Regions from separate parts of the Dickeya chrysanthemi NCPPB 402 genome, predicted to be linked through region 2. Evidence: predicted binding sites of a transcription regulator. Region 2 holds the regulator's gene; the other holds the start of a gene.
What was found. The regulator sigma-54, encoded in region 2, starts transcription at its own class of promoters, with help from an activator protein. The targets are predictions, from matches to a motif close to GTTGGCACANNTTTCGCTNT.

Region 1: glnA (glutamate--ammonia ligase) is a predicted target of sigma-54. The motif match lies at 7,066-7,085, and genes of this name have one in related genera.

Annotation. Positions count from the first base shown of each region.
Region 1 is NZ_CM001974.1:4,573,948-4,589,076, forward strand. It holds gene DCH402_RS20285 (nucleobase:cation symporter-2 family protein) at 1-678, shown strand, start outside; gene DCH402_RS20290 (AsmA family protein) at 834-2,588, shown strand; gene fabY (fatty acid biosynthesis protein FabY) at 2,649-3,590, opposite strand; gene dtd (D-aminoacyl-tRNA deacylase) at 3,690-4,127, opposite strand; gene yihX (glucose-1-phosphatase) at 4,144-4,746, opposite strand; gene typA (ribosome-dependent GTPase TypA) at 4,967-6,790, opposite strand; gene glnA (glutamate--ammonia ligase) at 7,165-8,574, shown strand; gene glnL (nitrogen regulation protein NR(II)) at 8,780-9,829, shown strand; gene glnG (nitrogen regulation protein NR(I)) at 9,838-11,250, shown strand; gene DCH402_RS22560 (YshB family small membrane protein) at 11,521-11,643, shown strand; gene hemN (oxygen-independent coproporphyrinogen III oxidase) at 11,847-13,220, opposite strand; gene yihI (Der GTPase-activating protein YihI) at 13,401-13,934, opposite strand; gene yihA (ribosome biogenesis GTP-binding protein YihA/YsxC) at 14,158-14,802, shown strand; gene DCH402_RS23475 (spot 42 RNA, inhibition of DNA synthesis) at 14,965-15,012, opposite strand.
Region 2 is NZ_CM001974.1:4,247,471-4,262,599, forward strand. It holds gene murA (UDP-N-acetylglucosamine 1-carboxyvinyltransferase) at 1-108, opposite strand, end outside; gene ibaG (BolA family iron metabolism protein IbaG) at 162-416, opposite strand; gene mlaB (lipid asymmetry maintenance protein MlaB) at 551-853, opposite strand; gene mlaC (phospholipid-binding protein MlaC) at 846-1,478, opposite strand; gene mlaD (outer membrane lipid asymmetry maintenance protein MlaD) at 1,490-2,134, opposite strand; gene mlaE (lipid asymmetry maintenance ABC transporter permease subunit MlaE) at 2,139-2,921, opposite strand; gene mlaF (phospholipid ABC transporter ATP-binding protein MlaF) at 2,925-3,734, opposite strand; gene DCH402_RS18790 (calcium/sodium antiporter) at 4,021-4,983, shown strand; gene kdsD (arabinose-5-phosphate isomerase KdsD) at 5,014-6,000, shown strand; gene kdsC (3-deoxy-manno-octulosonate-8-phosphatase KdsC) at 6,048-6,614, shown strand; gene lptC (LPS export ABC transporter periplasmic protein LptC) at 6,611-7,180, shown strand; gene lptA (lipopolysaccharide ABC transporter substrate-binding protein LptA) at 7,158-7,736, shown strand; gene lptB (LPS export ABC transporter ATP-binding protein) at 7,752-8,477, shown strand; gene rpoN (RNA polymerase factor sigma-54) at 8,526-9,959, shown strand; gene hpf (ribosome hibernation promoting factor) at 9,984-10,271, shown strand; gene ptsN (PTS IIA-like nitrogen regulatory protein PtsN) at 10,361-10,849, shown strand; gene rapZ (RNase adapter RapZ) at 11,041-11,895, shown strand; gene npr (PTS phosphocarrier protein NPr) at 11,892-12,164, shown strand; gene rnk (nucleoside diphosphate kinase regulator) at 12,344-12,754, shown strand; gene pmbA (metalloprotease PmbA) at 12,828-14,168, opposite strand; gene yjgA (ribosome biogenesis factor YjgA) at 14,359-14,907, shown strand; gene DCH402_RS18860 (DUF1543 domain-containing protein) at 15,002-15,129, shown strand, end outside.

The DNA of each region.
Region 1 (15,129 bases), 330 kb from region 2:
ATGGGTATGCTGCCGGAAAGCACCGGCACACCCAATCAGTCGCTGATTAACGTGCCTACCCCGTTGTACTACGGCCTTGGCTTTGACTGGAATCTGTTGATTCCGCTGATGCTGGTATTCATGGTGACCTCACTGGAAACCATCGGTGATATCACCGCTACCTCCGATGTCTCCGAGCAACCGGTCAGCGGCCCGCTCTATATGAAACGCCTGAAGGGCGGGGTACTGGCGAATGGCCTGAACTCCTGCCTGTCCGCCGTGTTCAATACCTTCCCTAACTCCTGTTTTGGGCAAAATAATGGCGTGATTCAACTGACCGGCGTTGCCAGCCGCTATGTGGGTTTCGTGGTGGCATTGATGCTGATCGTACTGGGCCTGTTCCCGGCGGTGAGCGGTTTTGTGCAACATATTCCAGAGCCCGTGTTGGGTGGAGCAACTATCGTGATGTTCGGCACCATTGCAGCTTCTGGGGTCCGTATCGTCTCCCGCGAGCCGCTTAATCGCCGGGCCATTATGATTATCGCGCTGTCGCTGGCCGTTGGTCTGGGCGTCTCCCAACAACCGCTGATTTTGCAGTTCGCACCGGAATGGCTGAAAACGCTGTTGTCGTCGGGCATTGCTGCGGGCGGCATCACAGCAATCGTATTGAATCTGGTCTTTCCTCACGAAAAAGAGTAAGCCGGGCTTCCAGAAATTTTTTGTCTTACGTGATAATAAGGGCCGATGGTGTAACATCGGCCCTTATTTATCGTCTGTAATAAGTTACCTATTGAGACAACAGGATAATTACGGCATAACACCATCATCCCTTGTGACTGGCGCGGACCTAAGCAATGAAACTTATCGGGAAACTTCTTCTCACACTGCTGTTACTGGCGCTGCTGGCTGTAGTGGTGCTGTATGTACTAGCCCAGACGGAATGGGGCGCCAGGCATATCAGTCAATGGGTTAACCAACGTACCGAGTACCAGGCGTCATTCAGAAAAATGGCGCATGACTGGTCGTCCCCTGGTAGCATTCAATTACTGGATGTCAGTTTAGGTCATAAAAATCAACCAATTACACTGGTTGCGCAGCGTATCGCTGTGGGATTTAGCGTACGTCAGATTACGGATCCGCGTCATTTTTCCAGCCTGACGTTGGAAGGCGGCACCCTCAATCTGGGTCAGACGGATTTTACCTTGCCGATTGAAGCGGATGTTCTGCAACTGAAAACCATGGCGCTGCAGGCACAAGACGGCGATTGGCGATTGAAGGGCGAACAGGTAACCGGCGGTATTACGCCGTGGCAGCCAGAGCCAGGCGCTCTGCTGGGTAAGAAAGCCGCTTTCCAGCTCAGCGCAAACGCGTTGTTGCTCAATGACCTGCCGGCAAGCAAAGTCCTGGTGCAAGGGCAGTTTAATAACCGGCAATTGACGCTGGAGAACTTCGGTGCCGATGTGGCGCGAGGCGAACTGACGGGCAATGCCTCCCGGGCAGCGGATGGCAGTTGGTTGGTTAATAATCTGCGGCTGAGCAATGTTCGGTTGCAGACTCGAGCATCAATGGCAGACTTCTGGCAACCGGTGACTCGCCTGCCTGCAGTAACCGTCAATCGCTTTGACCTGATCGATGCCCGTATCGAAGGGCAAAATTGGGCCTTCACTGATTTGGATGTCACCCTGCAAAACGTGACGTTTCGGCAAAATGACTGGCAAAGCGACGACGGTTCGCTGTCATTCAATGCCACCGATATCGTCAACGGCAACATGCATCTGGTCGACCCGATCGTCAGTCTGGATTTGTCGAAACAGGGCGTGAATATCAAACAGTTTTCTACCCGCTGGGAAGGCGGTCTGTTGCGTACCAGCGGTAGCTGGCTGCGCAGCAACCAGCGACTAACGCTGGACGAATTGGTCGTAGCAGGCATGGAATACACACTGCCGGCAGACTGGCGTCAACGTTGGCAACAAACGCTGCCCGACTGGCTGGCAGAGGTGGAGCTGCGGAAATTCAGCGCAAACCACAACCTGCTTATCGATATCAACCCGGATTTTCCCTTCCAGCTTACCGCGCTGGACGGTTTCGGTAACAATCTATTGCTGGCGCGCAACCACCAGTGGGGCGTATGGCAAGGCGCACTTAACCTGAACGCCAGCGACGCCACCTTCAATAAAGTCGATATTCGTCGCCCATCATTGGCGTTAAACGCCAATGACAACCAAATCTCGCTGACGGATTTGAGCGCGTTTACTCAAAGTGGCCTGCTGGAAGCCAGAGCAGTCATTGCACAGCAGCCTGCCCGAACTTTCACGCTGGACCTGACCGGCAAAGCCGTAGCGTTCGATGTTCTGACCCGTTGGGGTTGGCCGGTTCCCGCCACTGCGCCCACCGGCAACACCAACCTGCAGTTACACCTGAACGGCCGGCTGGAAACGGCAAGCCCGCTGAAACCGACACTCAACGGTACATTGCAAGGCATCGATAGCGCCGGGCACACCATCAGCCAGGCCATGCATCAGGGAACGGTGGCGGAGAGTACGCCCGCGGCAGCCCCCACGCCCACAGTACCTGCGACACCGCCGTCTGCGCCGGTTGAACAACCTTAAGCACAAAATAAACAGCCACCGTCATGGTGGCTGTTTCATATTCATACCCGGTTTTCAGAGTTAGCGAATCGCGGAGCCACCTTGCTCCAGCAATTCATTCTGATCTGGCGGCAGCACAATGTAGATGCCTTCAAATACCGCACCTTTTTTATCATTGCCAAACAGCTCCACCTGTAACTGTACCCGCGCTTTGCGTCCACGCGCCAGCCGGTCCAGATCGCCGCTCAGCGATCCTAAATCCGCCACTGCACTGGGGCGCCCGGTTACCGGCGTGCTGTAGCGAATATGCGCATCCGCCAGAATAATGGTGCCGCCCAGTTGCCGTTCACGCAGCAGCAACCAGATAAGCCCCCACCCGGTAAGCGTCGCCAGCGAAAACATACTGCCGGCAAACAGCGTATGATGCGGATTCTGGTTCCCCGTTTCCGGCATGGTGGTAATAAACTTCTGCCCGGTGTACTGACTGATGCGTACCCCCATCTTTTCACTCAACGGGATATGGTTGTACCACGCTTGCTGTAACTGACCACACCAGTCCGGACGATGCAGAATATCATCCAGCGTGGCCACCGGCTTAATCATCAAAAAGTGGCGCACCGGCGTCGTCATCGGCGTGGTAATTTCCCCCTGATTCACAAAACCAAGACGGGAGAAAAACGCCATCGCATCCTCACGGGCGCTACATACCACCCGCTTTACGCCTTCCTGACGCGCCACCGATTCCAGCGCCATTGCCATCAGCGTACCAAGCCCTTTGCGCTGAACATCAGGATGAACGGCCAGAAAACGTATCGATGCTTCATTGTCGGCATTGATTGAGAGACGGCCAACCGCCACCAAATTACCTTGCCCATCAACGATGGTTTGATGGTGAGCCAGCGCATCATAGGCATCACGCTCGGAGCCTAGCGGCTGATGCAGCGGTTTACGCAACATTTCCCAGCGGAACTGGTAATAAGCATCCAGCTCTTCAGCGCTTTCCGGTACTCTCAGGTAGTACATAACCGCCCCTCTCAACGCATACTTATTATTACAGCTTAACGTCAGCTTACATCCGCAACCAGACTATACCTACCGTTAGGGCTATACCTACCGCCAGGACTATACCTGCAGCCAAAAAGTGACAGGCCCGTCGTTCACCAGAGAGACCTGCATATTCGCCGCAAAACGACCGGTTTCCGTCGTCAGGCCATGCTCGCGACACTGACCAACAAAATACTGATACAACCGATCGGCTTCTGCCGGGGCGGCACCACGGGAAAAACTGGGACGCATACCCTTTTGCGTATCCGCCGCCAGCGTAAACTGCGACACCACCAGCAAACTACCGCCGACTTGCTGTACGTTCAGGTTCATCTTGTCGTTATCATCGCCAAAAATCCGATAGCCGATCACCTTTTCACATAATCGGGTCGCTTTTTGTTCGTCATCGCCTTGCTCTACGCCCAGCAACACCAACAATCCACGGTTAATCTCTCCAACACTCTTCCCTTCCACCGCCACACTAGCGGAAGATACTCGCTGAATTAATGCGATCATAACGACCTTACGACTCCTACTTGAAAACCTGGCTGGCAAAAAAATCCGGCACGACCTGCCGATCGCTCACTAAAATAGAGCGGATGCCTAACGCGTTAGCCGCATCCACATTCGCGGCGTTGTCATCAAAAAAGACCGCGTCACTGGCATCAAAACCCTCTTCGCGCAAAACATGATGGTAAATCGCCGCTTCCGGTTTACGCAGGCCGATATCCTGCGACAGATAAAGCCGGTCTGCAGCTTGCTGTACTTCGGGGTATTCATCCGGCCAGAACTGACAATGCAGGCGATTGGTATTGGAGAGTATTACCACGCGATGCCCTTCCTGCCTCAAACGATGCATGATCTCGATCACATCTTTGCGTACACCAATGAAAATGGCCTGCCAACCGGTCGAAAACTGCTCAAAGCTGAGCGAAATTCCCAGTTCATGGCACAACCGCGATGCAAACTCTTCATCGCTGATTTCACCGCGCTCATGCAGCGCAACGGTATGCCCCAACTCAAAGCGCTTACGCAGGGCCGCCAGCGGTGCGCCGCTCAGATTGCTCCACACCCCCAGTACACGATTGAAATCGATATCGATTACGACGTTACCTAAATCAAAGATATACAGCATGTGTCCTCCAGAATGACCAGTAGGTTTTCACTGTAGCGAGAAAAATCCGTGCTGAACAGGGAGGATAAGCAGGATCATAATAAGGTCAAAAATAGTGCAAATTTGGGTGAAGGCAGGAAACGGAAGTCCGAAAAAAACAAAGGCCCCAAATTGGGGCCTTATTGCAAGGCGGCTTCGGTACTCTGCCTCACCCGCCTGAAATATCAATAAAAATAACGAATTACTCGTCCTTGGCGGAACGGTTCGCACGACGACGATCGTTTTCCGTCAGATGACGTTTACGCAGACGGATAGAGGTCGGCGTTACTTCAACCAGTTCGTCATCATCGATGAACTCCAGCGCCTGCTCCAGCGACATTTTCACCGGCGGCACCAGCACGGTAGCTTCGTCGGTACCGGAAGCACGCATGTTGGTCAGTTTCTTACCGGTCAGGCAGTTAACCGTCAGGTCGTTGGAACGGGTATGAATACCGATGACCTGGCCTTCGTACACTTCAGCGCCGTGGCCCAGGAACAGCTTACCGCGATCCTGCAGACTGAACAGCGCATAGGCAACCGCTTTACCCTGCCCGTTGGAGATCAGCACGCCGTTCTGGCGCTGGCCGATTTCACCCGGACGGATGTCATCGTAGTGACTGAAAGTGGAGTACAGCAGACCAGTACCAGAGGTCATGGTCATGAATTCGGTACGGAAGCCGATCAGACCACGGCTCGGGATCACGTAATCCAGACGTACGCGACCTTTGCCGTCCGGGATCATGTCGCGCATTTCGCCTTTGCGCAGACCCAGCGCTTCCATCACCGAGCCCTGATGCTGCTCTTCGATATCCACGGTTACCTGTTCGAACGGTTCCTGACGGCGGCCGTCGATGGTACGGAAGATAACTTTCGGGCGGGACACCGCCAGTTCGAAACCTTCACGACGCATGTTCTCGATCAGAACGGACAGGTGCAGCTCACCACGACCAGATACGCGGAACGCGTCCGGATCTTCCGTTTCTTCTACACGCAGCGCCACGTTATGCACCAGCTCTTTACGCAGACGATCCAGAATCTGACGTGACGTCACGTATTTGCCTTCCTTGCCGCAGAACGGCGAGGTGTTAACGCAGAAATACATGGTCACGGTAGGTTCGTCTACCGACAAGGCCGGCAGCGCTTCCACGCAGGACGTATCGCAGATAGTGTCGGAAATGTTCAGTTCACCCAGACCGGTGATGGCAATAATATCGCCTGCTTCCGCCAGTGAACTTTCAATACGCTGCAAACCCAGGTGGCCCAGCACCTGGCTCACTTTACCGTTGCGTACTTTGCCTGCGCTGTCGATGATGCTGACCTGCTGGTTCGGTTTCACCACGCCGCGTTTAATACGGCCGATACCGATAACGCCAACATAGTTGTTGTAGTCCAGCTGGGAGATCTGCATCTGGAACGGACCGTCGAGGTCGACATTCGGCGCTTCAACGTGTTTCACGATGGCTTCAAACAGCGGGGTCATGTCTTCGGCCATATCGTTATGGTCCAGACCGGCAATACCGTTCAACGCGGACGCATAAACAATCGGGAAGTCCAACTGCTCGTCGGTAGCGCCCAGGTTTACAAACAGGTCAAACACCTGATCGACCACCCAGTCAGGACGTGCGCCGGGGCGGTCCACTTTATTAATGACAACAATCGGCTTCAGGCCATAGGCAAAAGCTTTCTGGGTCACGAAACGCGTCTGCGGCATCGGGCCGTCCATCGCGTCTACCAGCAGCAGTACAGAGTCCACCATGGACATCACGCGCTCTACCTCGCCGCCGAAGTCGGCGTGCCCTGGGGTATCCACGATATTGATGCGGTAGTCATTCCAGTTGATGGCGGTGTTTTTGGCGAGGATGGTAATTCCGCGCTCTTTTTCCAAATCATTGGAGTCCATAACACGTTCGGTGGCGTCGTTACGCTCACCCAACGTACCGGACTGTTGCAGCAACTTATCAACCAGGGTTGTTTTTCCATGGTCAACGTGCGCAATAATAGCGATGTTACGCAAATTTTCGATCACAGCTTTGCCTCAGGCATTTTAGAAATAGCGCGCTATTGTACACGTATTAATCGAGCGACTGAACAAGATCACAATCATCTTCCACAAACAACCTGCTAATAACGGGTCTGTGATCCCTTTCACGGTGCAATAAAGCAGCACCCCACAAACAACAAGCACCAATTAAGTGCAATAACACCAAAATGGTGCACACAATTGGTGCAGTTAACTATCTTGGTGCAGTGCATGAGGACACAAAAAACCAGCAGGAATGCCGTTTAGAACTATTCTTAAAAGTTGGCACAGTTTTAGCTATATGTTTTGTACGGTAACAACATCATTCCACAACGATATTCGTTCCACGACGATAAATGACACAATCGGGAGAACCAAGTATGTCAGTAGAACACGTTTTGACGATGCTGAACGAGCATGAGGTGAAGTTTGTTGATCTTCGCTTCACGGATACCAAAGGCAAAGAGCAGCACGTCACCATTCCAGCCCACCAGGTTAATGCTGACTTCTTCGAAGACGGTAAAATGTTTGATGGTTCCTCGATTGGCGGCTGGAAAGGCATCAACGAATCCGACATGGTGTTAATGCCGGACGCGACTACTGCGGTTATGGATCCGTTCTTCGAAGAACCGACCCTGATCATCCGTTGTGACATTCTGGAACCGGGCACCATGCAGGGCTATGACCGCGACCCGCGTTCCATCGCCAAACGCGCTGAAGATTTCCTGCGTTCTTCCGGCATCGCCGATACCGTACTGTTCGGGCCGGAGCCGGAATTCTTCCTGTTTGATGACGTGCGTTTCGGCAGCAGCATCTCCGGTTCCCACGTTGCTATCGACGACATCGAAGGCGCCTGGAACTCCAGCACTAAATACGAAGACGGCAACAAAGGCCACCGTCCGGCTGTGAAAGGTGGTTACTTCCCGGTTCCGCCGGTAGACTCTGCGCAGGATCTGCGTTCCGCCATGTGTCTGACCATGGAACAAATGGGCCTGGTGGTTGAAGCACACCACCACGAAGTAGCGACCGCTGGTCAGAACGAAGTGGCCACCCGCTTCAACACCATGACCAAGAAAGCCGACGAAATCCAGATCTACAAATACGTCGTTCACAATGTGGCGCACGCCTTCGGTAAAACCGCGACCTTCATGCCGAAACCGATGTTCGGCGATAACGGTTCCGGTATGCACTGCCACATGTCTCTGGCTAAAGACGGTACCAACCTGTTCTCCGGCGACAAATACGGCGGCCTGTCTGAAACCGCGCTGTACTACATCGGCGGTGTGATCAAACACGCTAAAGCCATCAACGCCCTGTCCAACCCGACCACCAACTCTTACAAGCGTCTGGTCCCGGGTTACGAAGCGCCGGTTATGCTGGCTTACTCTGCCCGTAACCGTTCCGCTTCCATCCGTATTCCGGTGGTCTCCAGCCCGAAAGCACGCCGTATCGAAGTGCGCTTCCCGGACCCGGCCGCTAACCCGTATCTGTGCTTCGCTGCACTGCTGATGGCTGGCCTGGACGGCATCATCAACAAGATCCACCCGGGCGATGCCATGGACAAGAACCTGTACGATCTGCCGCCGGAAGAAGCGAAAGAGATCCCGACCGTAGCCGGCTCTCTGGAAGAAGCACTGAACGCCCTGAATGCAGACCGCGAGTTCCTGACCCGCGGTGGCGTATTCACCGACGACGCGATCGATGCTTACATCGAACTGCGTATCGCTGAAAACGACCGCGTTCGCATGACGCCGCACCCGGTTGAGTTCGAACTGTACTACAGCGTGTAATACCCCACGCCTGAACGGCAGGATGATGAAAATGATGTTCATACTGCCGTTTGATAGCTGTTTTTTATTTATGTTTATTTTTGTTGCCGTGGAAACTTTTCAGCCCATCTTCGGATGGGCTTTTTTCTCCACAATAGATTTTACAGTTGCGACTTAAACTACAATCCAGAATAGTGTGCACTAAAATGGTGCGGGAGTCTGCGTTATGGCAACAGGCACGCTGCCCGATGCTGGGCAGATCCTCAATTCTTTAATAAACAGCATCTTATTGCTAGACAAAGATCTGGCTATTCACTATTCCAACCCGGCGGCGCAGCAACTTCTGGCCCAAAGCTCACGCAAATTGTCTGGAACGCCACTGCCGGAGTTACTCGGTTACTTTTCATTGAACCTCGACCTGATGCGCGAAAGTCTCGACTCAGGGCAAGGCTTTACCGATAACGAGGTCACCATCGTGGTGGATGGCCGGGCACATATCATGTCGCTGACGGCACAGCGTATTCAGCACGACTTTATCCTGCTGGAAATGGCGCCGATGGATAACCAGCGCCGTCTCAGTCAGGAACAGCTACAACATGCCCAGCAACAGGCGGCTCGCGATTTGGTGCGCGGTCTGGCGCATGAAATCAAGAACCCGCTCGGCGGCCTGCGCGGCGCGGCACAGCTCCTGTCAAAAGCCCTGCCGGACCCGGCGCTGATGGAATACACCAAAGTCATTATCGAACAGGCCGACCGCCTGCGTAATTTGGTAGACCGGTTGCTCGGCCCACAGCAACCCGGCCTGCACGTTACGCAAAGCATTCACCAGGTTGCCGAACGGGTATTCCAACTGGTGTCGATGGAAAAAGCGGATAACGTGACGCTGGTGCGTGATTACGATCCTAGCCTGCCGGAACTGATGCACGACCCGGATCAGATTGAACAAGTGCTGCTCAATATCACCCGCAATGCCATGCAGGCTCTGGGTGAGGAGGGCGGCACCATTACCATCCGCACCCGCACAGCATTCCAGCTGACGCTACATGGCGTGCGTTACCGTCTGGTGGCCCGTATCGATATTGAAGACGACGGCCCCGGCGTGCCGGCGCATCTGCAGGATACGTTGTTCTACCCGATGGTAAGCGGTCGTGAAGGTGGCACCGGGCTGGGCTTATCGATTGCCCGCAACCTTATCGATCAACACTCCGGAAAAATTGAATTTAACAGTTGGCCAGGTCATACCGAATTCTCGGTGTATCTGCCCATTCGCCAGTGAGGTTCACGATGCAACGAGGGATAGTCTGGATTGTCGATGACGATAGCTCCATCCGTTGGGTGCTTGAACGTGCGCTTACCGGGGCGGGATTAACCTGTGCAACCTTTGATAACGGTACTCAGGCATTAAACGCGCTGACCACTCAAACGCCGGATGTCCTGCTGTCGGATATCCGTATGCCCGGTATGGACGGGCTGGCATTACTGCAACAGATCAAACAGCGCCACCCGATGCTGCCGGTGATCATCATGACCGCCCATTCCGATTTGGATGCAGCAGTCAGCGCTTACCAGCAAGGGGCTTTCGATTATCTGCCCAAACCGTTCGATATCGACGAAGCGGTAGCGCTGGTTGAACGCGCCATCAGCCATTACATGGAACAGCAGCAGCCGGTTCGCAGCCAGCCGATAAGCGGGCCGACTACCGACATCATCGGTGAAGCGCCGGCTATGCAGGATGTGTTCCGGATTATCGGCCGCCTTTCCCGCTCATCGATCAGTGTATTGATCAACGGCGAATCCGGCACCGGTAAAGAACTGGTCGCCCATGCGCTGCACCGCCACAGCCCACGTGCTAAAGCGCCTTTTATCGCACTGAATATGGCGGCTATCCCCAAGGATCTGATCGAATCAGAACTGTTCGGCCATGAAAAAGGCGCCTTTACCGGCGCCAATCAAATTCGGCAGGGGCGTTTTGAGCAGGCTGACGGCGGGACGCTGTTTCTTGATGAAATCGGCGATATGCCGCTCGATGTGCAAACCCGCCTGCTGCGCGTACTGGCCGACGGCCAGTTTTATCGTGTCGGCGGCTATGCGGCCGTGAAGGTGGATGTGCGCATTATCGCCGCCACACATCAGAACCTGGAATTACGGGTTCAGGAAGGTAAATTCCGCGAAGACTTGTTCCATCGTCTGAACGTGATTCGTGTTCATTTGCCGCCATTACGCGAACGTCGGGAAGATATTCCACGTCTGGCTCGTTATTTTCTGCAGGCGACCGCCAAAGAGCTGGGTGTGGAGCCGAAAAACCTACACCCGGAAACCGAGGCAGCACTCACCCGCTTACCCTGGCCGGGCAACGTGCGCCAGCTTGAAAACACCTGCCGATGGCTGACGGTGATGGCGGCGGGACAGGAAGTGCTGATTCAGGATCTGCCGCCGGAGCTGTTTGAAACCACGGCGCCAGACGCTACTGTGCACGTCATGCCCGACAGTTGGGCTACGCTGCTGGCGCAATGGGCTGACCGCGCGCTGCGTTCCGGTCATCAAAACCTGTTGGCGGAAGCACAACCGGAAATGGAACGTACATTGCTGACAACCGCATTACGTCATACACAAGGGCACAAACAGGAAGCAGCAAGACTACTCGGCTGGGGACGAAATACCCTGACGCGTAAACTCAAGGAACTGGGCATGGAATAACGCTCGTCGGGCGTTTTTTCATTACCAGCCACTCCCTAATAATGGCGAATTTAGCCTGCAATATAGCTGGAAAAATTCGCCGCTTCCCCCTAAAAACTCGCGTTGGTTTGCGCGTTGAGCTCCGCTTGCTACAACCTAAAAAGGAGACGACAGCGGATAGTTCACGCCATAAAATCATGCCGCCTCGATTTGCCATATAACGAATATATTTTGTACTTTACTTGCGCCGTGCCAGCAGTATGATCACGTCGCTGACTGGAGAGGGTAACCATGCTGGAATCCATTTTTTCTGCCGTGACGCACGGCGCTGAAATCAGCAGTGCGATGGGTCATTCATCGCAAACTGCGATTGCAGCCGTGTTATGTGCGGCGCTGATCAATTTCTTCAGCTAAATCACGCTGACATATACCCGAAAGATTCGAGTTGCAGGACAACATGTTCGTGTTGAACAACGTACTGCGGCTGGAAGTATGAAGGGGATAAATAAGAAAAGAGCCGGTCGTTATGACCGGCTCTTTTCTTTTGCCATGCCTATTTATCTTACCGACATAACGCCAGACACATGGCAGGCAATGCGTTTCGATTTCGTGCGAGATTAAATCACCCGGGAAAACTGACGCTCACGCATTTTGCTGCGCAAATAGATGTCAAAGCACATGCAAATATTGCGGATCAGCAGCCGCCCTTTCGGCGTCACCTGAATACGATCGGCCAGAATATCAACCAACCCATCTTGTGCCATTGGCGCCAGCAGCGCCAAATCCTCGCGAAAATAGTCACCGAACGACAGGCCATATGCCTGTTCAATCTCAGCAAACTCCAGTTGGAAATGGCAAATTAACGCCTTGACCACATCACGACGGATGCAATCATCACGAGTCAGGGATAAACCGCGCCATAACGCGTGACCGCGCTGTTCAACGTCAGCGTAGTACTGCTTCAATTCTTTCTGATTCTGGGCATAACTGTCGCCAATCATACTGATGGCGGAAACCCCCAGCCCCAGTAAATCGGTGTCGCCTTGGGTGGTATACCCCTGGAAATTGCGATGCAGTTTTCCTTCACGTTGCGCTACCGCCAGTTCGTCGTCCGGCCGGGCGAAATGATCCATACCAATGAACTGGTAACCCGCGGCGGTCAGGCTTTGAATGGTTTGCTGCAAAATCGCCAACTTTTGTTCCGCATCCGGCAGATCAGCGTCTTTAATCTTGCGCTGCGCAGCAAACAGGTTGGGCAAATGAGCATAATTGAATACGCTCAGGCGATCCGGACGCAGCTCCGCCACCCGCTGCAAGGTAAAGGCAAATCTGTCAGGCGTCTGCTTTGGCAAACCGTAGATCAAATCAATGTTGGTGGAGGCGAACCCCAGCGCTTTGGCCCGCTCGATCAGCGCAAAAATAAAGGCTTCGTCTTGCTCGCGATTAACCAGCCGCTGCACCTCTTTATTGAAGTCCTGCACCCCCATGCTAAGGCGATTGAACCCTTCGGCGCGCAAATGATCGAGCACATCCAATTCAATTTCCCGCGGGTCCACTTCCAGCGACATTTCCGCGTGTTCAGAAAAATGGAAATGCCGGCGAAGCAGCGCCATCAGGCGGCTAATCTGCGCTTTATTCAGGAAGGTTGGCGTTCCACCGCCCCAGTGCATTTGCGTAATAGTGCGGTTGGCAAACAACGGTGCGCGTTGATGTATTTCCAGCGCCAGCCGATCAAGGTATTCATCCGCTTTATGTAATTGCCGGGTCACCAGCTTATTACAGCCGCAGAAGTAACACAGGCGGTGGCAAAACGGGATATGCAAATACAGCGACAGCGGGCGGTGAGGATAACGGGCCACCGCCTGGACAAACGCTGCGTCATCATAACTGTCGCTGAATTCCAGTGCGGTAGGATAGGACGTATAGCGAGGCCCCGAATAGTTGTATTTCTGGATCAGGGCTAAATCCCAGTCAATAGCCTGTTCGGACATATGCTCACTCCTTCCTGTAACCGGTCCTCGCCGTACGACGTCGCGGCAATCGATGCTGCCCAGCCAGTACGGCACGCTGTAGCCTGCCTTTCCGTTTCGACAGGCGCCACAGTTTAACCAACAGACCAACCAAAAAACACAGAACGAATAAGGTTATGAGCAGAAACAGCGCTTTTAGCATTAATAACCGTCTTTAGGATTATTGCGACGCAGCAGTTGCAGCATATCTTCTTCTTGCTCGTCATCTTCTTCGTCATCATCCAGGCTGATGCCCAGTTGCTCCATCAGAATATCGATGCGATCCAGCGTCTCATCCAGCCAGGACTGGTCTTTAGCCGGCAGCGTTTCACCTTTCTCCAGCCTGTCCAGCAGTTCATCAAGACGCGGATCATTTTCCAGCATCTCCAGTTCTTCCTGCGGTGACAGACGAGCGGGTTTCTCTTTCGGCGTTAGCGGTGATTTCACCGGTGTAACGGTGCCTTCAGGCAGTAACGACACAGGTTTTTTACTGCCAATACGCGGGTCTGCCGCCTTGCCGGAAGCCGCATTTTGCTGATGGCCGCCGGATGGTTGGGCACGGCTTCCCGCAGCGTGGCCACGGTGTTTTTTCTGGCGTTTGCGGTCGCGAGCTTCAAGATCCAACTGCTCACGGCTTTTTCTTTTGGTTTTCGGTGCAGGAGCTTTGCGTCCCGCCTCTTTTGATGGTTGTTTCATAGCGTCAATCTCGGGTTCGGATGAGCAAAAATAGGGAGAATTGCGGCGGAATCTAGCAGAAAGCATACCAATAAAAAAGTGATCCAGGAGTTCTATACGGGTTTTATTTTTTCAGTTTGTTACGACGCGCCTTACCCGCTCAAAACAGATAAACGCCGCCTTTCTCATCAGTTACAGGTATAATCAGCTGTATAAAATCGTGATCCAGACAGAGACGCACATTGTGACCCAGCAATACAACTATCATATGACTCATTTCGTCACCAGCGCGCCGGATATCCGTCATCTTCCTGCCGACAGCGGTATCGAAGTCGCTTTTGCCGGCCGTTCCAATGCAGGTAAATCCAGCGCACTCAACACGCTGACCAACCAGAAAAGCCTGGCCCGTATTAGTAAAACGCCGGGTCGAACCCAACTGATCAACCTGTTCGAAGTAACCGATGGCGTACGTCTGGTTGATTTGCCCGGCTATGGCTATGCCGAAGTGCCGGAAGAGATGAAACGCAAATGGCAGCGAGCGCTTGGTGAATACCTGCAAAAGCGTAACTGTCTGAAAGGGTTGGTTGTATTAATGGATATTCGTCATCCGCTCAAAGATTTGGACCAGCAGATGCTAGAGTGGGCTGTTGATGTCGGGCTGCCTGTACTGGTACTACTGACCAAAGCGGATAAGCTAGCTCAGGGCGCCCGTAAATCCCAGCTAAACATGGTGCGGGAAGCAGTCTCGCCATTCATGGGGGATATTCAGGTTGAAACGTTTTCTTCGCTGAAAAAAACCGGTGTAGATAAATTACGTCAGAAATTAGATAACTGGTTCAGTACATTACCGCCAGCAGATGAGCAATCGCTCTCCGAATCAGAGCAGTAACCTTCCCAACAGTTTCATCGGCCTCTTTCTGGAACACCATTGTTAACCAAACAACTACCGGCAAATTTTTTTGTCGGTAGCATAAGATTTCGTTATCCAGAAAAATTTTATCCGAACAATAAAAAACGCCCCGATCAGAAACCTGACCGGGGCGGCTAACATTCAGCCAAATCCGATTACGTGAAGTAAAAGGTCTGAAAGATAGAACATCTTACCTCTGTACCCTACGCGTTTAACTCTACCCCATTTCTTTTCTGGAAAAAAGTATTTTTTGTTGTTTAATTTCATAAAAACCGACGGCAAATTAAACAAACTCAAACCAGGTCA
Region 2 (15,129 bases):
TTCAGCCAGCAAGGCAGCAAACAGAATGGGCAGGGCGGCATTTTTGGCACCGGAAATAGTGACTTCACCAGTGAGCCGGGTTGGCCCCTGCACACGAAATTTATCCATAGTGACGATTTCTCAATGTTCAGAATCAATAGCACGGCCGAATGGCCGCTGAATTACAGACCGCTCAGTTTACGGTCGCGCTGCCACTCTTCAGGGGTGTAAGCCTTGATTGACAACGCATGAATGCGATTATCCGCGATATATTCCATCAACGGCGCATAGACCGCCTGCTGCTGTTTTACGCGGCTCATACCCTTGAACAACTCACCTACCACAATGACCTGGAAGTGACTGCCGTCACCGGAAACATGCGCTTCCGCAAGCGCCAGCGCTTTCATCAGCACGTCTTTAATTTCGTCGTTTTCCATTGCTCTCGATTCTACGTCAGGGGGGATGATAAACAGGGTGGTATCTTAGATGAATCCGTCGCCATCTTAAACAAAAGAAATCCCCCTTGCGCACATGCGGAAAGGGGGAGCCTTAATCATCAAAAACGCAACAATCAATCGGTTGAACGGACAGGGATGATTTCATTCAGGTTATACAACTGAATCAGCGTCCGCAGTCGATCGCTGGCGCCGGCAATCTCTAGCGACGATCCATTCTGTTCCTGCTGGTGATAAAAATGCACCAAAAGGGCAAGACCGGAGGAATCCACACGTTCAACCTGCCCGACATCCAGCACACGGCTACCTGGCAACAACGTATTACGCTGTTGCCAGAGCGGCAGTAAACTGTCCCGATCCAGACAGCCCTCCAAAAACAGTATGCCGTCAGCCTGCCGCCACTTCAGCGCGTCAGCCATTTTTCTGACCCAGCGTAATCGGCTGCTGAGCCGACGCTTGCAGTTGCTTAGTCAAACCGTCCACCCCATTCTGGCGCAGCGTAGACGCCCATTCGTTCTGTTTGGTGGTAATCATGCTCACCCCTTCGGCAATCATGTCGTAAGCCTGCCAGTAACCAGTCTTGGTATTTTTACGCCACTGAAAATCCAGACGAATCGGCGGGCGGCCGCCGTTATCAATAATGGTGACGCGGATGGAAACAATCTCGGCGTTACCCAGCGGTTGCTCCGGTACTATTTCGTAAGTCTGACCATGATAAGACGCCAAAGCCTGGCCGTACGCCTGCTCAAGATAGGTTTCAAACGCCTTGAAATACGCCTCACGCTGCTCAGGCGTCGCACTCTTGTAGTACTGCCCGAGCACCAACGCGCCAGCATATTTTGTCTGCACAAAAGGCAGCAGTTCTTCACGCACAACGGTACGCAGGTAGTTAGGATCCTGCTTAATATGCGACTGTTCATTTTTGAGACGATCAAAGGTCTTCTGCGCCGCATCACGCATCAGGCTATAAGGATTGGTTTGATCCGCCGCGTTAACAAACGGGGCAACGACCAACAAAACCGCCATCAATAAACGTTTTAACATGCTGTGTCCTCTCAAGGCTGTTGGGTCGGTTTTTCGCCGGATTCAGGTTTTGCCGCCTCACCGTTTTTCTCTGCAGGCTTGGCCTGAGCCGGTTCAGCGTGCCCCTGATTCACGTTCTTTGGATTATCCGCCGCAGGGTTTACCGTATTTTGAGCGCCATTATTCTGGCTGGCATTGTCAGTATTGTTGCCGCCGCTCTTATATAGGAATTGGCCGATAAGGTCCTCCAGGACCATGGCTGACTTGGTATCCTGAATGGTGCCGCCATCTTTCAGAATCGACGTTCCCATGTCCTCATCTTCAAAACCGACATTCAGCGCCAGGTACTGTTCTCCCAGCAGGCCGGACGTACGAATCGCCAGCGAACTGGTATCCGGGATGTGGTCGTAACGCTGATCAATCTCCATCGCTACCCGCGGCAAATATGTCTTGGTATCGAGCGAAATATCCGCCACCCGGCCAATCACCACTCCGCCGATTTTCACCGGCGAACGCGCCTTGAGGCCGCCGATATTGTCGAAGGTGGCGTACAAACGGTAAGTTTGTTGCTGCCCCAGCGATTTCAGGTCGGCCACCTTCAGGCATAAAAAGACTATGGCGCACAGCGCGATCAGCATGAATACGCCAACCCCTATTTCATGTTTCTTTGTTTGCATCGACTTATTTCCCAAACATCAGTGCTGTCAGCACAAAATCCAATCCCAGTACCGCCAGCGACGAGTGCACCACGGTGCGGGTCGTCGCGCGGCTGATGCCTTCTGACGTCGGAATCGCGTCATAACCGTTGAACAGTGCAATCCAGGTGACGGTAATGGCAAACACCAGGCTCTTGAGCACGCAGTTCAGCAAATCTTTCTGCCACTCCACCGCGTTTTGCATCGCCGACCAGAAAAAGCCGCTGTCGATACCTTTCCAGTCCACGCCCACCAGTGCGCCGCCCCAGATGCCCACGGCGACGAAAATCACCGTCAACAGCGGCATGGTAATCACCCCCGCCCAAAAACGCGGCGCCACTACGCGGCGCAACGGGTCTACCGCCATCATTTCCATACTGGATAGCTGCTCGGTCGCCTTCATCAGCCCGATTTCCGCCGTCAGGGCGGAACCGGCTCGACCGGCGAACAGTAGCGCCGTTACCACCGGCCCGAGTTCACGCAGCAACGACAACGCCACCATCATGCCCAGGCTGGCTTCCGCACTGTAGGTCGTCAGGACCAGATAGCCCTGCAGGCCCAACACCATGCCGATAAACACGCCGGACACCATAATAATCAGCAACGATTGCACACCGACGCTATAGAGCTGTTTACGCAGCAGCGGCCACTGCCTGGCTGGCTCCGGCTTCCCCACTAACGCATTGAACAACATCAGCCCGGCGCGCCCAAAAGCAGCGCATACCTGAATGCCAACGCGTCCCAGCGACGCTAATGCCTGTACTAGCATGAATTACTCACTCCCCAAGCCTAACAACCCACGCTGATAGTCGCCCGCCGGATAGCGGAACGGCACCGGGCCATCGGCAATGCCATCGAGAAACTGTCTGACGCGCGGATCGCTATTGTGCTGCAATTCAGTCGGCGTCCCCTCGGCCACAACCCGCTGATCGGCAATGATATAGGCATGATCGGCGATACTCAGTACTTCCGGCACATCATGAGATACCACGATACAGGTCACGCCAAGCGCATGATTCAACTCGTCGATGAGCTTCACCAGCACCCCCATGGTGATCGGGTCCTGTCCGACGAACGGCTCATCAAACATGATCAGCTGCGGATCCAGCGCAATCGCACGCGCCAGCGCCGCACGTCGCGCCATGCCGCCCGACAGCTCGGACGGCATCAGCTCAGCCGCACCACGCAGTCCGACCGCCTCCAGCTTCATCATCACCGTACTGTGCAGCAACGGCTCGGGCAACTGCGTATGTTCGCGCAACGGCCAGGCAACATTATCGAACACATTCAGATCGGTAAACAGCGCGCCCGACTGAAACAACATGCTCATCTTCTTACGGGCTTCATACAAACGGGAACGGGAAAGCGCCGGAATATTGTCCCCGTCAAACCAGATTTCACCGCTGTCTGGTTGCAACTGCCCGCCAATCAACCGTAACAACGTGGTTTTACCGATGCCGGACGGCCCCATGATGGCCGTGATTTTTTGCTTTGGCACATTCAGCGAGACATCCGAAAAAATCGGCCTGTTGCCCCGCCGGAAACTGAGCCCGCGAATTTCTATCAGATTTTCGTGGTTCATGGTCTATTCCTCAACGATCACCCACAGTGACCGCCCGTTTTCGCATTTTCGCATTTTCGCACCGTTACGCCCTGAAATCGTCTTTCAGAGTGTTACGCTGGCTGTTCACTGTTACAGAATCAGGACACCGCTTCGTAGCCAAAATTGCCATTGGTTTTACTTTTTCGCCCTGCGCAGTCAGAATTAGCGCTAACGAGGAAAAATGGCGGTTTTGCTTATTATTCGTCCAGAAATACTGGTTTGTTCGCCAATAAACCGGTGATTATACCTGAATAAAGGACGCTGCATGCTTTTTGCGACAGTACTGTTAATCGTTGGTTTAGTGTTATTGGTTTATGGCGCCGACCGTCTGGTGTATGGTGCCGCCGTACTGGCCCGCACATTTGGCGTACCGCCGATGATTATCGGCATGACGATTGTCGGGATGGGCACCTCACTGCCCGAACTGATGGTATCCGTAACCGCCGCGCTCAACCATCAAACCGATATGGCGGTGGGAAATGTACTGGGATCGAATATCGCCAACATTTTGCTGATCCTCGGCAGCGCCGTTCTTATCCGCCCGCTGACTTTTCACTCCACGCTGTTGCGTCAGGAACTGCCGCCGATGCTGGTGGTGACGCTATTGTGCGGCGTGTTATTACACGACGGTTTTCTCAGCCGACTGGATGGCGTCATTCTGTTGCTGACGGCTTGCGGTTGCATCGTATTAATGCTGCGTATGGCGCGCGCGGCGCAACGTCGCGGCGACGATAGCCTGACGCGGGAGCAGATGGCCGAGCTACCCAGAGAGGACAATCAAACCGTCGCGTTATTATGGTTGCTGATTGGCCTGATTATTCTGCCGATGTCGGCACGGATTGTGATCGATAACGCCACGGTTATCGCCAATTACTTTAATATCAGCGAACTGACCATCGGGTTGACGGTGTTGGCCATCGGCACCAGCCTGCCGGAACTGGCAACGGCGATTGTCGGCACGTTGAAGAAAGAGGATGACATCGCGCTCGGCAACCTGATTGGTTCCAATATTTTTAATATCGTGATAGTGCTGGGCGTGCCCGCTCTCCTGTCCCCCGGCGCGGTAAATCCGCTCGCGTTCGCTCGCGATTATTGGGTGATGCTGGGGGTCAGCGCGCTCCTGACGGTTCTCTGTCTCCGCCAGAAACGGCGCATCGGTCAGGGGGCAGGCGCATTGCTGTTATGTGCGTTCATTGTGTACCTTTCGATGCTGTTCTTGTTCTCATAGCCAGAGCATTGGCAACGCAGGATGTTTTACATGTCACATTTCGAGTTACAACCGGGTTTCGATTTCCAGAGCGCTGGCCGCCAGGTGTTATCCATCGAGCGCGATAGCCTCGCGCAGTTGGATCAATATATTGACGACAATTTCTCGCAGGCCTGCGAGAAGATGTTTTATTGCCGCGGCAAAGTCGTGGTGATGGGGATGGGTAAATCGGGGCATATCGGCTGCAAAATGGCGGCGACGTTTGCCAGCACCGGCACGCCGGCTTTTTTTGTCCATCCTGGCGAAGCCAGTCACGGCGATTTGGGCATGATTACCGCGCAGGATATCGTGATCGCCATTTCCAACTCCGGCGAATCTCATGAGATTCTGGCGCTGATTCCCGTACTGAAACGCCTACAGGTGTGCCTTATCTGCATGACCGGCAACCCGGAAAGCACCATGGCGAAAGCGGCGGATATCCATCTTTGCGTTCACGTATCCCAGGAGGCTTGTCCGCTGGGTCTGGCGCCGACCTCCAGCACTACCGCCACGCTGGTGATGGGCGATGCGTTGGCCGTTGCGCTGTTGCAGGCGCGCGGCTTTACCGCCGAAGATTTCGCCTTGTCGCACCCCGGCGGCGCACTCGGCCGCAAACTGCTGTTACGAATCAGCGATATCATGCACACTGGCGACGAGATCCCTCGGGTTAGCCGCGACGCGTCGTTGCGCGATGCGCTGCTGGAGATTACCCGCAAGAATCTGGGAATGACGGTTATTTGCGACCAGGACGATCGCATCGAAGGTATCTTTACCGACGGCGACTTGCGCCGGGTGTTCGACATGAATATCGATCTCAACAGCGCCGGCATCGTCGATGTGATGACGCGCGGCGGTATTCGGGTGACGCCGCACACACTGGCGGTGGATGCGCTGAATCTGATGCAGTCTCGCCACATTACCTCGCTGCTGGTGGCGGAGAATGATCGTCTGCTGGGGATTGTTCACATGCACGATATGCTGCGCGCGGGTGTGGTATAAGCCCGGCACCCGAGCACCACAGAATAAAAAACCAAGGATATGAGTGAATGAGTGAAAACCGGCCGCAAACCGATACCTGTTATGGGCCTGTCGATACCCTGGTCATGCAGCGTGCCCGTGATATACGTCTGTTAATCTGCGATGTCGACGGCGTGCTCTCTGATGGCCTGATTTATATGGGAAATCAGGGTGAGGAGTTGAAAACCTTCAACGTCCGCGATGGCTACGGTATTCGCTGCCTGCTGACATCGGATATCGACGTGGCGATTATCACCGGCCGCACATCGCAATTGCTCATCGACCGCTGCCAGACATTGGGGATACGCCACTTATATCAAGGTCAGTCTGATAAGCTTTTGGCCTTCCGCGAGCTGTTGGATACACTGTCGCTCACCGCCAGTCAGGTTGCTTACATCGGCGATGATCTGATCGACTGGCCGGTGATGGCCGAAGTGGGGTTGAGCGTCGCCGTGGCCGACGCCCACCCGCTGTTGCTGCCCAGAGCGCATTACGTCACTCGCATTGGCGGCGGCCGCGGCGCAGTCAGAGAGATTTGCGATCTTATTCTGCTGGCGCAGGGTAAACTGGATTTTGCCAAAGGGCTGTCGATATGAGTAATACGAAACGCTGGCTGACGCTGTTGCTGGCATTGATTGCGCTGGTGTTGATCGGGTTAAATCTGACGACTCAACGGGCCGGAAACGGGCCATCGGAAGTGCAAAATAACGATCCGGCCTATACCATGCAGCAAAACATTACCGTGGTCTATGATCCGACCGGAAAGCTGAGCTACAAACTGGTGGCTGAAAAAGCGGAACACTACAATGCAGAGCAAGTGAGCTGGTTTACTCAACCGGTAGCGACCATGTTCAATGAACAAGCGATCGCGACCTGGTCGGTGCGCGCTGATCGCGCCAAGCTGACCAAAGACCGCATGCTTTATCTGTATGGTCACGTTGAGGTCAATAGTCTGACCAACGATTCGCAACTGGAGCGAATTAAAACGGATAATGCGCAGATTAATCTGGTTACGCAGGATGTGACCTCGGATGACGAAGTCACCCTGTACGGTGTCAACTTTACTTCTAACGGACTGAAAATGCGCGGGAACCTGCGCAGCAAAACCGCCGAGCTGATCGATAAGGTAAAATCCTATTATGAAATCCAACCAAAAAATTAATGTCTTACACAGCATTCTGATCGCCAGCTCGCTTTTTGCCGTCAGCATTCCGGCACTGGCGTTGACCGGAGACACCGAGCAGCCTATCCACATTACCTCCGACCAGCAGGCGCTGGACATGCAGGGCAATGTGGTGACGTTCACCGGCAACGTCCTCGTCACGCAGGGTTCAATAAAAGCACAAGCCGACAAGGTGGTCGTCACCCGCCCTAACGGCCAGCAAGGTCACGAAGTGATCGAAGGCTATGGTAACCCGGCCACCTTCTACCAAATGCAGGACAATGGTAAGCCGGTGAAAGGCCATGCCCAGAAAATGCGTTACGAGATGGATAAGCAACTGGTCATCCTGACCGGCGATGCTTACCTGGAGCAACTGGACAGCAACGTTAAGGGCGACCGCATTACTTATCTGGTGCAACAGCAGCAGATGGAAGCCTTCAGTGATAAGGGTAAACGCGTCACGACCGTGCTGGTTCCGACACAGTTGCAGGACAAAGGCACGCAGAATGGTGCCAAGCCGGCCGGCAACACCGGCAAACCCGCCAAACAACAGTGAGTAATGTGCTAATCCATGGCAACACTAATCGCCGAAAATCTGGCCAAGGCGTATAAAGGCCGCAAAGTGGTGGAAAACGTCAGCCTGAATGTCAATTCGGGCGAAATCGTTGGGCTGCTCGGGCCCAACGGCGCCGGGAAGACAACCACCTTCTACATGGTTGTCGGTATCGTCCCGCGCGACGAGGGCCGCATCGTCATCGACGGTGAGGACATCAGCTTGCTGCCGTTGCACGATCGCGCCCGCCGCGGTATCGGCTACCTGCCGCAGGAAGCGTCGATTTTCCGGCGACTCAGCGTGTACGACAACCTGATGGCGGTGCTGGAAGTCAGAAAAGATCTGACCCGGGAACAGCAGCAGGATCGCGCCAACGAACTAATGGAAGAGTTTCACATTGTTCACCTGCGCGATAGTCTGGGACAATCGCTGTCCGGCGGTGAACGTCGTCGGGTGGAGATCGCCCGGGCGCTGGCTGCCAACCCCAAATTCATCCTGCTGGACGAACCCTTTGCCGGGGTAGACCCTATCTCGGTTATCGACATCAAAAAAATCATTGAACATCTGCGCGATAGCGGGCTGGGGGTACTGATTACCGACCATAATGTCCGCGAAACGCTCGATGTCTGTGAGCGTGCTTATATCGTTAGTCAGGGCCAGCTTATTGCCCACGGCTCTCCGATGGATATACTGGCGAATGAGCAGGTAAAACGAGTCTATCTGGGCGAAGGCTTCCGACTCTGATAACGTCATGTATTAGGTTGATAATTCAAAAGGAAGTTAACCCACGTTATGAAGCAAGGTTTGCAACTCAGGCTCAGCCAGCAACTGGCTATGACACCGCAGTTACAGCAGGCCATCCGCCTGCTGCAGTTGTCCACGCTTGAACTCCAGCAGGAAATCCAACAGGCGCTGGAAAGCAACCCGTTGCTGGAGCAGGCCGATATTCATGACGAAGTGGAAACCCAGGAAAGCAGCGACAGCGAAACGCTGGACACCCGCGAGGCGCTGGAGCAAAAAGAGATGCCCGACGAGTTGCCGCTCGACGCCGCCTGGGATGAAATCTACACCGCCGGTACGCCGTCCGGCACCAGCACCGACTACCGTGACGAAGAGCTGCCGGTCTATCAGGGTGAAACCACACAGACGCTGCAGGATTACCTGATGTGGCAGGTGGAGTTGACGCCGTTTTCCGATACCGACGCCGCCATCGCCACGTCCATCGTGGATGCGGTGGACAGCACCGGTTACCTGACGGTGTCGCTGGACGATATCCGCGACAGTATCGGTAATGACGAGGTGACGCTGGAAGAGGTGGAAGCGGTGCTCAAACGCGTACAGCGTTTTGACCCTGTCGGCGTGGCCGCCCGCGATTTACGCGAATGCCTGCTGGTACAGCTGTCCCAGTTCGACAGCGGCATTCCCCGTCTGGCTGAAGCCAAACTTATCGTTAGCGAATACCTTGATCTGCTCGCCAACCATGACTTCCGCACCCTCATTCGTACCAGCCGCCTCAAAGAAGAGGTATTGAAAGAAGCGCTGGCGCTGATTCAATCGCTCGATCCGCGCCCAGGTCAGTCGATCAATACCGGCGAATCCGAGTATGTGATTCCGGACGTACTGGTGCGCAAGATACAGGGACAGTGGACGGTGGAGCTCAATACCGACAGCGTACCCCGGTTGCAGATCAACCAGCAGTACGCCGCCCTCGGCAACAGTGCGCGCAACGACAGCGACGGGCAATTCATCCGCAGCCACCTGCAGGAAGCCCGCTGGCTCATCAAGAGTCTGGAAAGCCGTAACGATACCCTGTTGAAAGTCACCCGTTGCATTGTGGAGCAACAACAGGCGTTCTTCGAACACGGTGAAGAATTTATGAAACCCATGGTGCTGGCGGATATCGCTCAGGCCGTGGAGATGCACGAGTCCACCATTTCCCGCGTAACGACCCAGAAATTTCTGCACAGTCCGCGCGGTATTTTTGAGCTGAAGTATTTCTTTTCCAGTCACGTCAACACCGACAGCGGCGGCGAGGCATCATCCACCGCCATCCGTGCGCTGGTGAGAAAACTCATTGCAGCGGAAAATCCCGCTAAACCGCTAAGCGACAGCAAACTGACCTCACTGCTTTCCGAACAGGGAATCATTGTGGCTCGCCGAACTGTCGCCAAGTATCGAGAGTCTTTATCTATCCCGCCGTCAAACCAACGCAAACAGCTGGTTTGACCCCTACATGAGAAGGAAGACGATATGCAGCTTAACATTACCGGACACCATGTCGAAATTACGGATGCTCTGCGCGAATTCGTAACCTCAAAATTCGCCAAACTTGAGCAATACTTTGATCGTATCAATCAGGTGTACGTGGTATTGAAAGTGGAAAAGATCCTGCACATTGCAGATGCCACGATCCACGTCAACGGAGGTGAGCTGCATGCCACATCGGAAGCGGGTGATATGTACGCCGCCATCGATCTGCTGATCGATAAGCTGGCGAGACAGTTAAACAAACATAAGGATAAACTGAAACAGCACTGATTTCGCCGTTTCAGGTGCAGGGACAGCGACCAGCCTGCCGCATGGCAGGCTGGTAACCGAAGGCAACAGTGTCGTTAAGTGAACGTATCATGAACAACGAGCCCGTTATGCAACTTAGCGCCGTCCTCCGTAAGGAGTGCACGCGTAGCGCTGTCCACTGTCAGAGCAAAAAGCGTGCACTGGAAATCATCAGTGAACTGGCCGCCAGACAGCTCAACTTGCCGCCGCAGATGGTGTTTGAAGCCATTCTGACCCGTGAGCGCATGGGCAGTACCGGTATCGGCAACGGCATCGCCATTCCGCATGGCAAGCTGGAGGACGAAAATACGCTCGGCGCAGTCGGCGTCTTTATCCAGTTGGAACAGCCGATAGCGTTTGACGCCATCGACAACCAACCGGTCGACCTGCTTTTTGCCTTGCTGGTTCCTGCTGAACAATGTAAAACCCATTTACATACCTTATCGCTCGTCGCCAAACGGCTGGCGGATAAAACCGTATGTAAGCGCCTGCGCGCAGCGCAAGATGATGATGAACTGTATCAGATCATGACGGAAGCGGATCTGCCCGACCAACCCTGATGGCTGGTGGCGCCCGTTTTAAGCGCTATCCGGCGTATGAGCGGGAACAGCGCATATAACAACACTATGTCATGACAATACGTGCGACGTCAGGCGCAAGCCTGACAGAATGCCGGCTTAGCCGGGAAAATGAAGTTAGCTAACTGTGGCGGTGGACATTCACCATCCTGCTGCCAGGGGGGAGTCGTCAGATGGTGCTGATGATTGTCAGTGGTCGTTCAGGTTCGGGAAAATCCGTAGCACTGCGCGCGCTGGAAGACATGGGTTTCTATTGTGTAGATAACCTGCCGGTGGTATTGCTGCCCGAACTGGCGCACACGCTGGCGGAACGGAACATCTCCGCGGCGGTCAGCATTGACGTGCGTAACCTGCCGGAAACGCCGGAAGTGCTGGAACATGCCCTGACCCGCCTGCCTCAAAGCTTTTCGCCCCAATTGCTGTTTCTAGACACCGATCGTAATACGTTGATCCGGCGCTACAGCGATACCCGGCGCCTGCATCCGCTCTCCAGCAAGAACCTGTCGCTGGAAAGCGCTATTGATGAAGAAAACGATCTGCTCGAACCGCTGCGTTCCCGTGCCGATCTGATCATCGATACCTCGGAAATGTCGGTGCACGAGCTGGCGGAAATGCTGCGTACCCGTTTACTGGGTAAACGCGAACGTGAACTGACTATGGTGTTCGAATCATTCGGCTATAAACACGGCATCCCGATTGATGCCGACTATGTATTTGACGTGCGCTTCCTGCCGAACCCGCACTGGGACCCGAAATTACGCCCGATGACAGGGCTGGATAAACCGGTGGCGGCATTTCTTGACCGGCATACCGAAGTCCACAATTTCATCTATCAGACCCGCAGCTATCTGGAACTGTGGTTGCCGATGCTGGAAACCAACAACCGTAGCTATCTTACCGTCGCTATCGGCTGTACCGGCGGGAAACACCGTTCCGTCTACATCGCCGAACAACTGGCGGATTACTTTCGCTCCCGTGGCAAAAATGTACAGTCGCGCCACCGTACGCTGGAAAAACGTAAATCATGACCGTCAGGCAGACCGTTGAAGTAAAAAACCGCTTAGGGATGCACGCTCGCCCGGCCATGAAGCTGTTCGAGCTGGTGCAAAGTTTTGACGCTGAGGTGTTGCTACGCAACGAAAGCGGTACTGAAGCTGATGCCAGCAGCGTCATCGCCATGCTGATGCTGGATTCAGCCAAAGGCCGCCATATCGAAGTGGAAGTCTCCGGGCCGGATGAAGAACACGCGCTGGCGGCGGTCATTCAACTGTTTGAAGCTGGATTTGACGAAGATTAATCCGGTATCTTACCTCATCCTGGTGCAAGCCGCCGTCTGTGATCCCGGTCTATTCCTGTTTATGCGGTAAGTTTTTATGCGGTAACTTCCCCGCATCCCTGTTACCATCGGATTAACTTATACCCCTGCCCTTACGGCGGGGGTGTTGTTATCTGCTATTGCAAAAACTGGAGAAACATATGGATAAACCGCACCTGACGATTAGCGAGCTGGATGCCGAACGCCTGGATGCGCTGCTGGAGCAACCTGCTTTTGCCGATACAGCGGTAGCGCAGGCTCTGAGCGAGGAACTCGATCGGGCTGATATCGTCCAGCCGATTGAGATTCCGGCCGATGTGGTCACCATGAACAGCAGGGTTCGGTTCCGCGATCTGCTTACGGTGGAAGAACATATTCGCACGTTGGTCTATCCGGCCGGTCTCAAAGACAGCCGGGAGCAAATTTCAGTGATGGCGCCGCTGGGGGCTGCGCTGCTCGGTATGCACGTCGGCAACAGCATTGCCTGGCCGCTGCCGAATGGCGACGAAACGAGAATTGAAGTCATGGAACTGCTCTACCAACCGGAGGCGGCGGGCGAGTATCACCGCTGACGCGACGGCATCCTCCCATGGCTGCCCAACAGACCGAGGGCAGCCATGTCGGCGAATGCCGTGGCAGAGAACGTTATGCGCCGGCGATTTTCATCGACGGCAGCAACACCGATCCGCACTGAATATTACTGCGCGTTTCAATATCATCGCCGACGGTGACCATATTGCGCAGCATATCTTTCAGGTTACCGGCGATGGTGATTTCACTCACCGGGTACTGAATCTCGCCGTTTTCAACCCAAAAACCCGCCGCGCCGCGTGAATAGTCGCCGGTAACCGCACTCACGCCTTGCCCCATCAGGCTGGTGACCAGCAACCCAGTCCCCATTTCCTTCAGCATACCGTCAAAATCCAGCCCGCGTCCGGCAATGCGCCAGTTATGAATGCCACCCGCATGGCCGGTGCTCTTCATGCCCAGTTTTCGGCTGGCATAGGTGGTCAATAACCAGGTTTGCAGCACACCGTCTTTGACGATATCGCGCTGTGCGGTACGTACGCCTTCGCTATCAAACGGCGTGGACGCCAGCCCTTTGCGCAAATGCGGCAACTCCTGAATGGTCAGCCATTCCGGTAGAATCTGCTTACCCAGGCTATCCAGCAGGAAGGTGGATTTCCGGTAAACACTGCTGCCGCTGATGGCGCCGACCAAATGCCCGAATAACCCGGTCGCCACCTCGGCGGCGAACATCACCGGCGCTTCCATAGTGGCTAATTTGCGCGGCGCCAGGCGCGCCAGCGTGCGCCGGGCGCACTCCTCACCGACCCACGACGGCGCTTGCAGGTCGTCGAGCGCACGGCCGATGGTGTAGGCGTAATCGCGCTCCATATCGCCGTTATGTTCGGCAATCACGCTGACCGACATGGAATGGCGGCTGGAGCAGTAGCTCTGCAACATACCGTGGCTATTGCCGAACACCTTGATGCCATAATGACTGTTAAAACTGCCGCCTTCGGTGTTGGTGATGCGTTTATCGGCTTTCAGCGCCGCCTGTTCAGCGGCGGCGGCCAGCTCGATACCGCGATCGGCGTCCAGCTCCGCCGGGTGGAATAAATCCAGATCCGGAGCATCAAACGCCAGCAGGTCTTTATCGGCCGGACCGGAATACGGGTCAACCGACGTGTAGCGGGCAATATCCAGCGCCGCCTGTACCGTACGCGCGATGGCGTCCGGGCTCATGTCGGTGGATGACGCGCTGCCTTTGCGCTGTTGATAGTAGACGGTGATGCCGAGTGCGCCGTCACTGTTGAATTCGACGTTTTCAACTTCACCATACCGGGAGCTGACGCTTATCCCCGTTGTTTTCGTGACGGCGACTTCCGCCGCATCAGAACCGGCACGGGCCAGCTCCAGCGCCTGCGATACCGCCTGTTCCAGCACTTTACGCTGTTCTGCAACCTGAGTGATTATTGTCATCGATTTGCCATAATGAGTAAGAAAACATTCAGATAATCTATGATGCAACGAATGCCGTCCGCCTGCTATTCGTTACCTTACCTCGGTTTTACCACGAGGTAGCCTGTGATTGAGTCTAACAGGATCGGCGGACAATTTCGCACTCAGCCCATAACCTGATAGGATCAGCCTCTTTTATTGGGGAGCTACCATGAACAAACATCCCGAAGACTGGCAGGACGAGATCCCTGACGCCAGTCAGGACGATGAAGACGAAGAGATAATCTGGGTCAGCAAAAGCGAGATTAAACGCGATGCCGAGGCCCTCAAAGCGTTAGGCACCGAGCTGGTCGAGCTGGGCAAGAACGCGCTGGAACGCATTCCGCTGGACGACGATCTGCGCGCCGCCATTGAACTGGCGCAGCGCATCACCAAAGAAGGCCGCCGCCGCCAGTTACAGTTGATCGGCAAAATGCTGCGTGCCCGCGACCCGGAACCGATTCAGACCGCGCTGGACAAGCTGCGCAACCGCCATAACCAACAGGTGTCGTTGTTCCACAAGCTGGAGCAGTTGCGTGACCGGTTGATAGCCGAAGGCGACGGCGCCATTCCTGACATTCTTGCGCTGTATCCGCAGGCCGACCGCCAGCAATTGCGCTCGCTGGTGCGTAACGCCCAAAAAGAAAAAGCCGCCAACAAACCGCCCAAATCAGCCCGGCAGATTTTCCAATATCTGCGCGAACTGGCGGAAGCCGAATAATGTCGGTCGGCGCCTGTGAGGCTGTGGCAAACAGCCTCGCCGGCACCTTGTGTAGCGGTTTTTATTTGGTTGAAGCCACCAGTGCAGAACCCACATGACAACCTTATTTATGTATTACGTGGGCGGGCGCGCCCAGGGCGCCAATATCGAATTGCATGATATTCAGTTCGCGGCGGTGGAACACCCGCATGACGGGTTCCCTTTTTTAAAAGCCAACTGGTT